3 regions of the Mesorhizobium sp. M1329 genome follow, and region 3 is predicted to be linked to each of the others. Evidence: predicted binding sites of a transcription regulator. Region 3 holds the regulator's gene; each other region holds the start of a gene.

Region 1 (5,146 bases), on a different contig from region 3:
CGAACGGTGCATCTTCGGATTGTCGAATTTCGGTGTCGGCGACGGATCCATCACATAGCGGCCCTCCACCTTGACCGGATAGGCATAGGTGGTGGCGATGCGGCCGTGCCTGGCGATGTCCTCGTAGAGCTTCACATGCATGAGGCCATATTCCTCCAGCGCATGCATTTTGCGCGTCTCCGTTTCGCGCGGCTCGAGGAAGCGCAGCGGCTCGGGGATCGGCACCTGGTAGACCAGCACCTGGCCTGCACTCAGCGGATACTCGGGGATGCGGTGACGCGTCTGGATGATCGTCGCCTTCGCCGTCTCGGTGGTGACCGCGACATTGGCGACCTTCTTGAAGAAAGCGCGGATCGAAACCGCATTGGTGGTGTCGTCGGCGCCCTGGTCGATGACCTTGAGCACATCGTCCGGGCCGATGATCGAAGCCGTGACCTGCACGCCGCCGGTGCCCCAGCCATAGGGCATCGGCATTTCGCGCGACGCGAACGGCACCTGATAGCCAGGGATGGCGATGCCCTTGAGGATGGCGCGGCGGATCATCCGCTTGGTCTGTTCGTCGAGATAGGCGAAGTTGTAGGTGGCGATGTCGGTCATGGCGATCGCTTCCGCTCTGTGCTACCGAATTGAGTTCCAAGACACGTAAAAGGGGCTGGGCTCCGATGACCCCGATCGGATGGATGCGCCTCGGAATACTGTTGCTGGTGTTCGTGGGGGTGGTTGCCTTTGTGCTTCGTAGAATGGTTCTTCCTGAGCCGAGGGAAGGCGCGCAAGGCGAGACCGTCGGCAGCAGTAGCGGTTACGGCGGATCCGGAGGCCATTCCCCAGACGGGGGAAGTCACGCTGGTGGAGCTAACTGAAGTCATTCCGCGGCTTGCCTCTTCTCTTCGCCCTTGCCGGCATTTTCGCGAGCGTCGTGCTCGGCGCGCATGCGGCGCACGAGGTCGAGCTCGGCCTGGAAGTCGACATAGTGCGGCAGCTTCAGATGCTCGACGAAGCCGGTCGCCTGGACATTGTCGGAATGCGAGATGACGAACTCCTCGTCCTGCGCGGCGGCAACGACGTCCTCCCCGAACTCCGAGGCGCGCAGCGCGCGGTCGCATAGCGCCATGGCCATCGCCTTGCGCTCGCTCTGGCCGAAGACAAGGCCGTAGCCGCGGGTGAATTGCGGCGGCGCCTTGGCCGAGCCCTTGAACTGGTTGACCATCTGGCATTCGGTGACGCGGATGCTGCCGAGCGGCACGGCAAAGGGCAGTTCCGGCACGTCCAGTTCGAGTTCGACCTCGCCGATGCGAACCTCGCCGACGAAGGGATGGTTGCGCGCGTAGCCGCGCTGGGTGGAATAGCCGAGCGCCAGCAGAAACCCCTCGTCGCCGCGCGACAGCGCCTGCAGGCGGATGTCACGCGCCATCGGGAATTCGAGCGGCTCGCGGGTGATGTCGCCGGGGACATGATCACCTGGCATGTCGCCGTCGGGCTCGATCAGGCCTTCGCGGGCGAGGATGGCGGAGACGCGCGGCATCGCCTCCGCTTCGCCGGCACGCTGCTCCGGTTCGGCGACATCGCGGCCGGCGGCAAGCTCGGGATCGAGCAGGCGATGGGTGTAGTCGAAAGTCGGGCCGAGCAGCTGGCCGCCGGGCAGGTCCTTGTAGGTCGCCGACACGCGTCGCTCGACCAGCATCGTGCCGGTATCGATCGCCCTGGTGTAGCCGAAGCGCGGCAGCGTGGTGCGATAGGCGCGAACCAGGAAGATCGCCTCGATCATGTCGCCGCGCGCCTGGACGATGGCGAGTGCCGCCAATTCCCTGTCGTAGAGCGAACCTTCGCTCATCACCCGGTCGACGCCGAGCGCCAGCTGCTCGACGATCTGGTCGAGGCGAAGTGCGGGCACCGATCGGTCGCCGCGCCGGCGGTCGGCGAGCAGTTTGTGAGCATTGCGAATGGCCGCTTCGCCACCCTTTACCGCAACGTACATGCTATGCCTCCATCGTCTTGATGCGCGTCGTGCGCGGCAGGCAGGCAATCGCGTCGGACGTGGCGAGGATGATGTCGACGCCACGCGGAAAGCGCTGGTTGTTCTGCTTCCATTGCTCGACGAAATGACGCGGCATTTGCGCAGGCGCGATCGTCGCCGTCTTCTCGATGCCGGGGCCTTCGAGCAGCAGCGGAGCGCCGGAGACGAGATCGCCGACCCCGAGAATCAGCGTCGTGGAGCGGTCGGGATAATCCTGGGTGCCTTGCGAAAACCCGTCGAGCGCCATCATCTCGGCCGGCGTGGCGATCAGCGCGAAATGCGCGTCGGCCGGGGTGTTGGCCAGCGGCGCCCCGGTATGGAAGCCCAGCCAGGATTTCACCGCAGCCGACCCTTGCAAAGCCGGGTCGAGCCAGAGCGGCGTGTCGTTGTCGCACAGCGCCAGCGCAATGGCGCCGGCGGTGACCGATAGCGGCGCCGGCGGCTGGGCGAGGGCCGGCAGGGGCTGCACGCTGCCCGGCCGCGCCATCGCGTCCATGACGGCGCGGAATACGGTCTGGGCGTTGAATACCGGATCGGCGAAGCCGCCTTCGATGGATTGAGTGGCGATATCCATCAGTCTTCTCCGCGCACCATGGTGAAGAAATCGACCTTGGTCGCAGCCGTCTCGGCGCGGCGCTGGTCACGTGCCTTGGCCAGTGCGGCCTGCAAGGGCGCGACGACCTTGGTCTCGACCTCGTTGCGGTGGGCAGGATCCTGCCAGAGCGCGTCGGCGATTGCCGCCAGCCTTGCCTTCTGCTTGTCGCGGCCGAGCGCATAGCAGTGGCCGACATGGCCGGACGCAAGCCGTACCGTGGCACGGGTGACCGTCGCCTCGCCGACATTGAAGGGAGCGCCGCCGCCGCCGATGCGGCCACGTACCGTGACCAAGCCGGTTTCGGGGCCACGCAGAAGTTCCGCTTCGCAAGGCAGGCCTGCTTCGTCCCACAGGCGGACGATGTCGTCGCCGGCCGATTGTGACAGCGTCGCCATCACGGCCTTGCGCTCGGCCTGCTCTCGCGCTTCCCGTCCTCGCATGGTTAACAGTCCCTTGTCACCAAAAACTTGTCTACTGATATAGACAACTATACAAATTATATCTATTTTCTAATGCGTGTCCATGACGAGTGCATGACACGAGGAAAATGTCTGGGGCAAAAAAGATCGGGGCGGAAATGATCGGACAAGCCAACAGCATCGAGCGGCGCAGCGGTGTCGCGCTGTGGCGGCAGATCGCCGACCAGATACTGTATTCGATCGCCGCCGGCGATTTTCCCGAGAATGCCGCGCTGCCGCCCGAGATCGCGTTGGCCGGACGCTATGGCGTCAACCGTCACACGGTGCGCAGCGCTATCGCAGCGCTGGTGCAGGAGGGCGTGCTCAGGGCGGAGCAGGGGCGCGGCACCTTCGTGCTGTCGCGCAGGCGGCTGTCCTATCCGATCGGCGCCCGCACCCGCTTTTCCGAGGGATTGCAAGGACAGGCGTCCGAGCGGCATATCACCTTGCTCGCGTCATCGGTCGAGCCCGCCGACCGTCGTGTCGCAGAGGGCTTGGGCCTTGCGAAGGGGGCCGATGTGATACGCCTGGAAACGCGCGGCGAAGCCGATGGAATGCCGGTGTCCCGCGCGGCCGGCTGGTTCGATGCCAGCCGCTTTGCCGGCATCGATGCCGCCATGGCGGAAACCGGTTCGATCACCGCATCGCTGGCACGTTTCGGCATTGACGACTATCTCCGGCAATCGACCGTGCTGTCGGCGCGCCATGCGGATGCCGCCGACCTTGCTGACCTCGACCTGCAGCCCGGCGCCATCGTGCTGGTCACGGTCGCCGTCAACGTCACGCCCGACGGTCGGCCTATCCAGTTTTCGGAGTCACGCTTCCCGGCCGAGCGGATCGAGCTCAAACTGTCGGCGCTGTAGGTAGTGCCGGCCGGTACGAGACCGTGATTTATCTGACTCACGCTGATATCATACCGGCTCGGTCGCGCTTACTTATCAGCGGCTTGGCGTTTGAGGACCGCCTTCCCCCACTCCGTCTCGGCTTCGCCGAGGGAGAGGAAGGGAGCCCGCTGACAGCGGGAGAAGGAGGGAGTCTGGTTGGGGAGCGTTGGCTGCAATAGGCTCGCAGCTTTCCTCTACCCCGTCGATCGGGGGAGAGGTGGCTCGGCGAAGCCGAGGCGGAGTGGGGGGTCGACCTGCGCGGGGCGTCGTCAATTCGGGCCGGGTTCACCGCCTGCCATGTTATGACCCCACCTCGATCACAGCCTTGATCAGGCCGGACTTCTCATGCGCCCAGCGGGCGAGGTCGTGCGGCGTCTCGCCAAGCGTAGTGCGATGGGTGACGAGCTTTGCCAGTGGCACCGCGCCGTTGCGGATCGAGGCGGCGACATGGTCGAAATCGGCACGCAGGGCGTTGCGGCTGCCGATGAGCATCATCTCCCGCTTGTGGAATTCCGGATCGGAAAAGGCGATGTCGTCCTTGACGACGCTGACCAGGACCAGCGCCCCGCCATGCGCGACATGGGCGAAAGCCGACTGCACCGACCGGGTGTTGCCGGTGGCATCGAAAACCACGTCGAAGCCATCGCCGCCGGTTGCTTCCCGCACCAGGTCGGCGGTGGCGCCCTGCGAGCCGTCGAGGGTCGCGAAGCCGAGTTCACTTTCGGCGAAACCCAGCCTCTCCGCACTCATGTCGAGCAGCGTCACATTGAGCCCGGCGATGCGGGCGAACAGCGCCGTGCCGAGCCCGATCGGGCCGGCGCCGATGACCAGCGTGCGCGCATCTGGATTAGCCAGCGAGCGCCGCACGGCATGGGCGCCGATCGCCAGGAATTCGACGGCGGCGGCATCGGCCAGCGACAGGCCGTTTGCCGGATAAAGATTTTGCGCCGGCACCAGGACCTGCTCGCACATGGCGCCGTCGCGGTGGACGCCGAGCACCTCGATCCTGACGCAGCAATTGGGCTTGCCTTGCCGGCAGGCGATACATTTGCCGCAGGCGAGATAGGGATTGACGATCACCGCTTCGCCGACCGAGAGATCGACATCCTCGCCAACCTCGATCACGGTGCCGGAAACCTCGTGGCCCATGATGCGGGGATAGGCGAGGAACGGGTGCTTGCCTTCGAAGATGTGA
Region 2 (5,146 bases), on a different contig from region 3:
TGGCGTCGATTCGGTGGTGACCGGGCCGGTCAGCGCCGCCTTCAAGCAGCGGCAGCAAAATGCCGGATGCGACAGCGCCGTCTGGCCCAACATTCCCGTCGTCTGCTATCCCGATTGATACACGTCCTACCCTCGGGCTAGCCCGAGGGTAGTGGCGCAGTCGCTCACGCCGACCGCACTGGATCGAGCGTGACCTTGTAGAGTTCGCTGTCGTCGCGATCCATCAGCCGCACCGTCAACTGCTCGGTGGCGCCATCGATGTCGACGAGCCCGAAGAACTGCAGGCCGGCCGACGGCGGCAGGTTTTGACCCTGTTCGGCCGTCGGTGCCTTTATGAACTTCAACTCCGGGCCGAACGTCATGTCGAAACCATTAGGCCCGAACGTGCCGGAATGGATCGGACCCGAAACGAATTCCCAAAACGGGTTGAAGTCCTGGAACTGCGCCTTGTCCGGATTGTAGTAATGCGCGGCTGTGTAATGCACGTCTGCGGTGAGCCAGACGGTGTTACTGATGCCCGCATTCTTTATATAGCGAAGAAGGTCGGCAATTTCCAGCTCGCGCCCCTTGGCCGGGCCATTGTCGCCATTGCTGACTGCCTCGGCCCCGACCTTCTTGGTACCGTCATTCCAGACCACGAGGCCGAGCGGCATATCGGCGGCGATGATTTTCCACGTCGCGTTGGAATTTGCCAGCTCGCGCTTCAACCATTTGATCTGCTGTTCGCCGAGGATGCGCGATTCAGGCGTCATCGTCTCCTGCATGTCCGAACCGTTGGGGCCGCGGTAGGAACGCATGTCGAGGAAGAACACGTCGAGCAGCGGACCATAGGCGATCTTGCGGTAGACGCGGCCGGGCTCCGACGGTTCGTAGCGGATGGTCGTCATCTCGTGGAAGGCGCGCGCCGCACGTGCCGCAAGCACATGGATTGACTTTTCGGTGTAGCGGTCGTCGGCCGACAGGTCCTTCGAGTCCGACCAGTTGTTCAGCACCTCATGGTCGTCCCACTGATAGAAAGTCGGGCAGATGGCGCTGAGCGCAAGAACGTTCTTGTCCATCATGTTGTATTTCCACTGCGCCCGGTATTCGTCCAGCGTCTCGGCAACCTTGCGCTTCTCGTCGATCAGCACTGTGTTTTTCCACTTGCCGCCATTGGGCAGGTCGACCTCGTCCTTCATCGCGCCATCGGCATAGATCGTATCGCCCGAATGCAGGAAGAAGTCGGGCGTGTGCTTGGCAATGGTGGCGTAGGTCTTCATGCCGGTGTCGTCGATGCCCCAGCCTTGGCCGGCGGTGTCGCCGGACCAGGCGAAACGAATGTCGCGCTTCGAGGCAGGTGCCGTGCGGAAGCGGCCGACGATCGGCTCGGAAACGGCGTTGATGTCGGAAAGATCGGCCGCGACCATGCGGTAGAAGATGTCCTGGTCGGAGGCGAGATCGGTGAGCAGCCGCTTCACCGTATAATCGCTGGCCGGCGAGGTATCGAGCGGCGCCAGGCGGACGGCATTGGCGAAGCTTTCCGTCGACGACACTTCGAACATGACGCGCGATGGCCGGTCGGTGCGCGTCCAGACCATGCCGCTGGTAGCGTCGATGTCGCCGGACTGGATGCCATGGGTAAAAGCCGGGCGCTGATTGGCGCGCGAGTAATAGGGAAGGGCGAGGCCCGACGCGCCGACCAGGCCAACGGCGCTGGCCGACGTGACGAAAGCGCGCCGCGTCATCGAAATCTTGTTCATGGCTGTCTCCTGGATGGCGTTGAACGTCGCCGCCAAGCTCCAGCTTCAATGTTTCAGGCACATTTCGAAACGATGAAGGTTTGATAACAGTGAACAGGCTGGCGAATCTCCCTCTTGAGGGGGAGATCTCGCCGAAGGCGACAGAGGGGGGTCATCTCGCGTGAAGCGCCGACCTTCTGCATCTGCTATACGGGGCCGGGCCCGGTCGGACCGACCCCCTCTGGCCGCTTCGCGGCCATCTCCTCCCTCAAGGGGGAGATTAGCGCTCAGCCGTCGCAGCTCAAGCCGCCTGCGGTTCCAGATCAAACGCTGGGCGGCTGGTGTTGATCAGCAGCGAGATGCAGGCGGCGGCTATCGCCGTCATGCCGGCGATCAGGAAGGCAAGCTCGTAGTTGCCTTGCAGCTCGCGCATGGTGCCGCCGAAAAAGGCCGCCGTCGCCGCACCGACCTGATGGCCGGCGACGATCCAGCCGAAGACGATCGGCCCGCTGCGGTCGCCGAACGCCTCGTTGGAAAGCCGCAGCGTCGGCGGCACGGTGGCGATCCAGTCCAGTCCGTAAAACACGGCGAAGATGATCAGGCTGGTCGCCGAGAAGCCGGAATAGGGCAGATAGATCAGCGACAGGCCGCGAATGCCGTAATAGACGCCGAGCAGCTTGCGCGGGTCGAAACGGTCGGTGAGCCAGCCCGACAGCGTCGTGCCGATAAGATCGAAGATGCCCATCATCGACAGCAGGCCTGCGGCCTGCACTTCGCCGATGCCCATGTCGCCGCAAAAGGCGATCAGATGCGTGCCGACCAACCCGTTGGTGGTGAAGCCGCAAACAAAGAAGGTGGCGAACAGGTACCAGAACACGCGCGTACCGGCAGCTCGGCGCAACGTGCTCAGTGTATGCGCGAGGAAATTGCCTTGCGCGGCCGGCGGCGCCGGCGGCACGTCGTCGAGCTCGGCACCATAGCGGACCATGCCGATCGAGCCCGGGCGCTCCGGCACCAGCATGTAAACCAGCGGCACCAAGGCGGCGGTGGCCACGGCAATGGCAATGGCGACCGGCTTCCAGCCGCCCGACTGGGCGAGCGAGGCGAGCAGCGGCAGGAAGACCAGCAGCCCGGTGGCGCTGGAGGCCGACATCAGTCCCATCACCAGGCCGCGATTGGTCTTGAACCAGCGGTTGACGATGGTCGCGCCGAGCACGGTGGCGACAGCGCCCGAACTGATGCCGGAAAACACGCCCCAGGTGAGGAGCAGATGCCATGGCTTGGTCATCAGCAGGCTGAGCGCGGTCGATCCGGACATCAAAAGCAGCGCGGCAAGCAATGTGCGGCGCAGCCCGATCCGCTCCATCAGCGCTGCGGCAAAGGGCCCGGTCAGGCCATAGAGGAAGATGCCGGTGGCCGCCGCCAGCGAGACGACGTCGCGCCGCCAGCCGAAACTGTTCTCCAGCGGCAGCATCATGACTGCCGGCGCCGAACGCAGGCCCGCCGCGATGAGCAGGCAGAGGAAGATGACGGCGACCACGACGAAAGCGTAGCGCTGGCCAAACGGGCGGGATTGAGCTATCATGTTACTGACCGGTACGTTGCAGGAGCGCGAAACATACGTACCGACCGGTAACATTGTCAACCAGGCAATCGGCAGACCAGGCATGAAAAGCATTGAACCAACGATCAAGGCGAATGACGCACCGCCGCCTCGCGCCGCCGAACGGATCCTCCAGGTGGCGCGCGACCTGTTCTATAGGCAAGGGATCAGGGCGATCGGCGTCGATGAGATCGTGCGGCGTGCCGGCGTCACCAAGCCCAGCCTCTACCGCAGCTTCCCGTCCAAGGATGAGCTGGCCGCATCCTATCTCCGGCACTATGACCTCGAATTCTGGGAGCGTTTCGACGAGGCGGTGGATGCCCATCCCGGCGATCCGCGCGCGCAGATCGTCGCCTTCCTGACGCGTGTCGGCAAGCGCACGCAAAGGCCCGACTATCGCGGCTGCGGCATGACCAATGCCGCGGTCGAATATCCCGAACATGGCCATCCGGCCCGCGTCGTGAGCGAGGCCAACAAGCAGGAATTGCGCCGGCGCCTGCGTGCCATGGCGGCGGCGATGGGCGCCGGCGATGCCGAGACGCTGGGTGACGGGCTGCTGCTGCTGATCGAGGGCGCCTATATCAGCGGCCAGTTGTTCGGTGTCGGCGGACCAGCGCAGTCGGTGGCCCGCAACGCCGACCTTCTGATCGAGGCAAGCCTGAAGAAATAGCGTTCCATTTACCGGATCACTGTGAGCAGCCTGACTTCGTCTAGGCTGCCGCTAAATTTGACGGTACGCTGCGGCAGCCCGAACGGAGTTGTCCGCCATGCGCGCTCTTTTGATCCCATTTGCCTTCGCTGGCTTCTGCAATGCCGCCCGGGCTGGCGACATATCCAGCGTCTATACCGATCTCGTCTGGGAGAAGGACTGCGTGACCTATGCCCAGGCGGAGGAAGGCGACGGCGACTGGGCCGACCTCGCCTGTTCCGGCTATGGCGGCTACCCGGTGATGGTTTCCTACGACGATGCGCGGGAATCGCTGTTCTACGGCTTTCCACCTGGCGATATGACCACGGTCTGGGAAAGCTTTTCCGGTCTCAATTCGGCTGGACCCAAAGTTGAGTGGCGTATCGAAACCAACGGCAAAACTGTCGTCCCTTTCGCGGTCATCCATCGTCGCTCGATCAGCGATAGCGAGGGCGAGAACAAGTCGACGGAAGTGCTGATCGTCGCCAAGGTTGCCCAGCCTGACGCCCACGAAGGCTGCACGATCGCCCTTGTGCTCGCCACCGGCAATCCCGCCGCCAACGATCAGGCGCGCAAGCTTGCCGACGAGAAGGCACGCACCTTCGCCTGCGGCAAGGACAAGCGTGTGGTGATCGGCAACACACCCGATTTCGGCCGCGTCGATAACTGATTATTTGCGCCCGTTAATTACTTGCGCTTGGCCCGCTCGATTGCCTCGACGATCATCTTCTTGGCATAGGCGGCGTCGTACCAGCCCTCGATCTTGACCCATTTGCCGGGTTCGAGATCCTTGTAGTGCTCGAAGAAGTGCTGCACTTGCTGGCGGGTAATGTCGGGCAATTGCGTGTATTCGTGAACGTCCTCATAGCGCAAGGTCAGCTTGGGCGAAGGCACCGCGATGACTTTCTCGTCCTGGCCGGCATTGTCCTCCATCACCAGGACGCCGATCGGCCGCACATTGATGACGCAGCCCGGCACCAGCGCGCGCGTGTTGCAGACCAGCACGTCGATCGGATCGCCGTCGCCCGACAGCGTATGCGGTACGAAACCGTAATTGCCGGGATAGCGCATCGACGTGTGCAGGAAGCGATCGACGAACAGCGTGCCGGCTTCCTTGTCCATCTCGTACTTGATCGG
Region 3 (5,146 bases):
AGATCGATGTTGCGCATCACGATGACCAGCACCATGCCGGTCGCCATGATCGCGACCGAGGAGGTCTGCACCGACAAGTTCCAGAGATTGCGCGGCGTGAGGAAAAGCCCACCCGAGAGTATGTGGATCCCGACCCAGATGACCAGCAGCGCGCCGACCATGCCGAGCATGCGCGTGTCGAGTTCGGTTGCCTTGAGAAATCGGGCAACGATGCCGAGCTCGGATTCACGCGCCCGGTCTGCCGTGCTGTCGACCGGCGTGTTGGAAGTCGTGTCGGTCATCATGTTTCTCCCGCCGGGTTGCCGTCTGCCGCGGATGCCGGAAGCAGCCTAGAAGTTATCCGCCGGAAGCGGAAAAACAACTCTTGTTGAAAAAACGCCGCGGCGAGCGGCCGCGGCGTTCGGACGTCTCGGAAACGTCGGCTCAGTTGCAGACTGCAACAGTGCCCGCCGCCACGCCGGCGCAGACCTCTTCTTTCTTGATCCAGCCGGCGTCGATGACGACGTTGAGGTTATCCTTGGTGATGGCGACCGGGGTCAGGAACAGCGACTTGACGGTATTGCCGCCGGGCGTGGTGAAATCCTTCACGCCGGCAATGTCGGTCATCTGCTTGCCGTCGGCCAGTTGCGAGGCGATCTCGGCGGCGTTCTTGCCGAGCTCGCGCGCATCCTTCCACACCGACACAGTCTGTGTGCCGAGCGCGATGCGGTTCAGCGCGGCGTGGTCGCCGTCCTGGCCCGAGACCGGAACAGATCCAGCCAACCCTTGCGCCGTCAATGCTGCGACGACGCCGCCGGCAGTACCGTCATTGGCCGCGACCACTGCATCGACCTTGTTGTCGTTCGCCGTCAGGAACTGTTCCATGTTTTTCTGGGCGTTGGCCGGCAGCCAGCCGTCGGTATAGGCCTCGCCGACATTCTTGATCTTGCCGCTGTCGATAGCGTCCTTCAGCACTTCCATCGAACCGGCAAACAGGAAATCGGCATTCGGATCGGCACCCGAGCCCTTGATGAAGACGTAGTTGCCTTCCGGCTTCACCTTGAACACTTCGCGGGCCTGCATGCGGCCGACTTCCTTGTTGTCAAAGGTCAGGTAAAAGACGTCCTTGTTCTCGATCAGCCGGTCGTAGCCGACAACCGGAATACCTTCGTCCAGCGCCTTCTGCACGGCCGGCCCGATGGCCGAGGCGTCCTGCGCAAGGATGATCAGTGCGTTGGCGCCCTGCGAGATCAGGCTCTCGACGTCGGTGAGCTGCTTGCCGGGGTTGGACTGCGCGTCGGCGGAAATATACTTGTCGCCGGCGGCCTCGATGGCCGCCTTCATTGCGGCCTCGTCGGTCTTCCAGCGCTCTTCCTGGAAGTTCGACCAGGAAACGCCGATGACCTTGTCTTTAGCCTGCGCCACCGACGCCAGCGCCAGCGTCATGGCGACACCCGCCAGAATGGCGGTCGTGAATTTCTTCATCATATCCTCCCTGCGCCGCGTACGGCGTGACCAATTGGCTCAAAGACCAGCTTAGAAGCTCTAATTTTTTCGAGCCTCGAAAAAATACTGGCCCGATCTCCGGCTGCTGTCAACATCGATTCTGATGGATTTTGATGACTTTGCGAGTTTTTTCGAGCGTCGGAATAAACGATGACAGCGCCACCCGCATCTGACACTATTTGCCTGCATCCGACACTGTTTGTCGGACATTACCGACGGCTTCCGGTTCATGAGCGGCCGCGGCAACCGGGAGGAAAGCAAAACGATGTCGGTCGGAATCCGCCATGACGATTTGCGCCGGCGCAACCGGGCGATGGTGATCTCGGCGGTGCGCCGGGCCGGCCAGCCATCGCGTACTGAGATCGCAGCAACCACCGGCCTCAGCCATTCGACCATATCGGCGATCTCCTCCGACCTGATACGGGAAGGCATCCTCGCCGAGAGCAAGGCAAGCGAGCCCGTTTCGTTGAAACGCGGTCGTCCGCAGGTCGGCCTCGCCCTCAACCCGGAAGCTGCGGCGGTGTTGACCGTGGTGTTGTCGCTGAATTTCCTGTCGGCCGCCATTATCGACTATGCGGGACAGGTGGTCGCCGAGGAACAGCGCCGGCTGGACACGCTGACCATGCCGCGCGACGAACTGATCCGCGAATGCATGGCCATCGTCCGGCGCCGACTTGAGGATCCAGACCTTGACGTCCGCAGTGTCGCCCGCATCGCCCTAGCTATCCAGGGCATTACCGACTCCCCTGCACGCGCCATGCTGTGGTCGCCGATCACGCCGCAGACCGACATTGCCTTTGCCGACATGCTGGAGGACGAATTCGGCATCCCGGCAACGGTGGAGAACGACTGCAATATGATGGCGGTGGCTCTGCGCTGGCGCAAGCCGGACCGCTATCGCGACGACTTCATCGCCATCCTGCTTTCGCATGGCATCGGCATGGGGCTAGTGTTGAAGGGCGAGCTGTTCACCGGCACGCATTCCTCGGGCGGCGAGTTTGGCCACATGATCCATCGTCCAGGCGGCGCGCTCTGCCGTTGCGGACGACGCGGCTGCATCGAGGCCTATGCCGGCAACTACGCCATCTGGCGCAACGCCAGGCAGATGAGCGAAGACAGCGAACCGGTCGCCGACGTCAGCGACGCCGACATGCGCGCCCTGGCGGCCCGGGCGCGCGAGAAAGATGGGCCGGAACGCGAGGCCTACTGCAAGGCCGGCGAAGCGCTGGGTTTCGGTCTCGGCTCGCTGTTCGCGCTGATCGATCCGGCACCGGTCGCGATGGTCGGCGCCAGTGCCGCCGCCTTCGATCTGATCGAGCCGGCCTTGCGCAAGGCAATCGCACAGACCGCCGGCGGCCAGCATTCCGGCTCGATCTCTTTCGACACTGAGCCGAACGAATTGCCGCTGATCCGCGAAGGCTGCGCGATGCGGGCGTTAAGCTTCGTCGACCAGGAGATTTTCGCGCCGGGCGCGCAAATGAGGCCCGGCGTCCGAAAGAACGTCGCCTGACCAGGCGGATCAATCTTCCCTGATCGCATAACCGGCACCGCGGATGGTGCGGATGACATCCGGCATGCGGCCGTTATTGACGGCTTTGCGCAGCCGGCCGACATGGACGTCCACTGTGCGTTCGTCGATGTAGATCGTCTCGCCCCAGACATTATCGAGCAACTGGCTGCGCGAGAAGACGCGGCCCGGATGCCGCATCATAAACTCCAGCAGCCGGAATTCGGTCGGTCCGAGCCTGATCTCGCTCTTCTTGCGATAGACCCTGTGCGATTCGCGATCGAGCACGATGTCGCCGACCTTCAGCACGCTGGACAGCACTTCCGGCTTGGCGCGGCGCAGCAGCGCCTTGACCCTGGCCATGAATTCCGGTGTAGAAAACGGTTTGACCAGATAGTCGTCGGCGCCGGTCGAAAGACCGCGCACCCGGTCGCTCTCCTCGCCGCGCGCGGTCAGCATGATGATCGGCAGCCGCTCGGTTTCGGGGCGCACCCGCAACCGGCGGCAGAGCTCGATGCCGGAAACCGCTGGTATCATCCAGTCGAGCACCAGAAGGTCGGGCACATTCTCCTGCAAACGGATCTCGGCTTCGTCGCCGCGTGTCACCACCTCGACCTGGTAGCCTTCGGATTCGAGATTGTAGCGGAGCAGCACACCCAACGGCTCCTCGTCCTCCACCACCATTACTCGTGGTGCGATCATCAGCTGGGCACCCCCATCATGTCACCGGCGCGGACATTGTCGTTTCGTCCTGCTTCGGACGATTGACCGGCAATTGCTCGCCGGTCAGCACATAATACGCATTTTCGGCGATGTTGGTGACATGGTCGCCGATCCGCTCCAGATTCTTGGCGCAGAACAGCAGGTGCGTGCAAGCGGTGATGTTGCGCGGATCTTCCATCATGTAGGTCAATAGCTCGCGGAACACGGACGTGTATTTGACGTCAATGCGCTCGTCGGCGGCACGCAGCTTGGCCAACGCGGCCGCATCGCCTGCAGCATACTCCTCGATGACGCCCTGCACCTGGATGAGCACCAGCTGCGCCATCGCGTCGATGGAATGCGACAAGTCGCGCGGCGTGACGCTGAGGCCGACCGCACTCACACGCTTGGCGATATTCTTGGCAAGGTCGCCGATGCGTTCGAGGTCGCCGGCCATGCGGATCGCTCCGACCACATGGCGAAGATCGTGGGCCATCGGCTGGCGTTTGGCGATCAGGGTGATGGCGCGGTCGTCCAGTTCGCGTTGACGCGCATCCATGATGGCGTCGTCGGAAACGACGCGTTGCGCCAACACGTTGTCGGAATTCAACAGGGCCTTGGTCGCCCCGCCGACCATCGAACCGGCGAGGTCGGCCATGTCGCGGATCAGCTTGCTGATCTGCTCGAGATCCTCGTCGAAAGAAGCGACTGTGTGTTCGCCCATGGTCCTGTCCTCATATGCATGATCGGAACGGCTCAGCCGAAGCGGCCGGTGATATAATCCTGCGTGCGCTTCTCGCGGGGCGACGTGAAGATCTTCTCGGTCCGGTCGAACTCGACCAGTTCACCCAGATACATGAAGGCGGTCTGGCGCGACACGCGCGCCGCCTGCTGCATGTTGTGGGTGACGATGACGATCGTGTAGTCGGCTTGCAATTCGTCGATCAGTTCCTCGATCTTGGCGGTCGACAATGGGTCGAGTGCGGACGCCGGTTCGTCGAGCAGAATGACTTCCGGCTTCACGGCCACGGTGCGGGCGATACAGAGCCGCTGCTGCTGGCCGCCGGACAGGCTCAAGCCGCTGGCGTTGAGTTTGTCCTTGACCTCGCTCCACAGCGCGGCGCGCTTCAACGCCTGTTCGACGCGGCCGTCCATCTCGGACTTGCCGAGGTTTTCGTAGAGCCTGACGCCGAAGGCGATGTTCTCGTAGATCGACATCGGGAACGGCGTCGGCTTCTGGAACACCATGCCGATCTTGGTCCTGAGGAGGTTGAGATCCTGCGACCGGTCGAGAATGTTTTTGCCGTCGAGCAGCACCTGGCCCTCGGCTGTCTGTTTCGGGTAGAGCTCATAGATGCGGTTGAACACACGCAGCAGCGTCGATTTCCCGCAGCCCGAAGGCCCAATGAAGGCCGTGACGCTGCGCTCGGGCAGCGACAGGCTGATGTCCTT

The links. Region 3 encodes PhoB, which activates phosphate uptake and scavenging genes when phosphate is short. Its sites were predicted from a motif close to TGTCATNNANCTGTCAT; they were not measured.
Region 1: phnF (phosphonate metabolism transcriptional regulator PhnF) is a predicted target of PhoB. The motif match lies at 3,132-3,148, and genes of this name have one in related genera.
Region 2: NKH21_RS24300 (alkaline phosphatase D family protein) is a predicted target of PhoB. The motif match lies at 1,812-1,828, and genes of this name have one in related genera.

The regions. Positions count from the first base shown of each region.
Region 1 covers NZ_JAMYLN010000006.1:87,783-92,928, reverse strand. Annotated here, with positions in the region: gene NKH21_RS08075 (alpha-D-ribose 1-methylphosphonate 5-phosphate C-P-lyase PhnJ) at 1-597, opposite strand, end outside; gene NKH21_RS08070 (carbon-phosphorus lyase complex subunit) at 863-1,975, opposite strand; gene phnH (phosphonate C-P lyase system protein PhnH) at 1,977-2,588, opposite strand; gene phnG (phosphonate C-P lyase system protein PhnG) at 2,588-3,049, opposite strand; gene phnF (phosphonate metabolism transcriptional regulator PhnF) at 3,187-3,930, shown strand; gene NKH21_RS08050 (zinc-binding alcohol dehydrogenase family protein) at 4,252-5,146, opposite strand, start outside.
Region 2 covers NZ_JAMYLN010000027.1:76,623-81,768, reverse strand. Annotated here, with positions in the region: gene NKH21_RS24305 (hypothetical protein) at 1-118, shown strand, start outside; gene NKH21_RS24300 (alkaline phosphatase D family protein) at 165-1,739, opposite strand; gene NKH21_RS24295 (MFS transporter) at 2,020-3,303, opposite strand; gene NKH21_RS24290 (TetR/AcrR family transcriptional regulator) at 3,386-3,991, shown strand; gene NKH21_RS24285 (hypothetical protein) at 4,089-4,679, shown strand; gene ppa (inorganic diphosphatase) at 4,697-5,146, opposite strand, start outside.
Region 3 covers NZ_JAMYLN010000020.1:52,559-57,704, reverse strand. Annotated here, with positions in the region: gene NKH21_RS20225 (sugar ABC transporter permease) at 1-281, opposite strand, end outside; gene xylF (D-xylose ABC transporter substrate-binding protein) at 424-1,464, opposite strand; gene NKH21_RS20215 (ROK family protein) at 1,751-2,995, shown strand; gene phoB (phosphate regulon transcriptional regulator PhoB) at 3,005-3,694, opposite strand; gene phoU (phosphate signaling complex protein PhoU) at 3,711-4,418, opposite strand; gene pstB (phosphate ABC transporter ATP-binding protein PstB) at 4,451-5,146, opposite strand, start outside.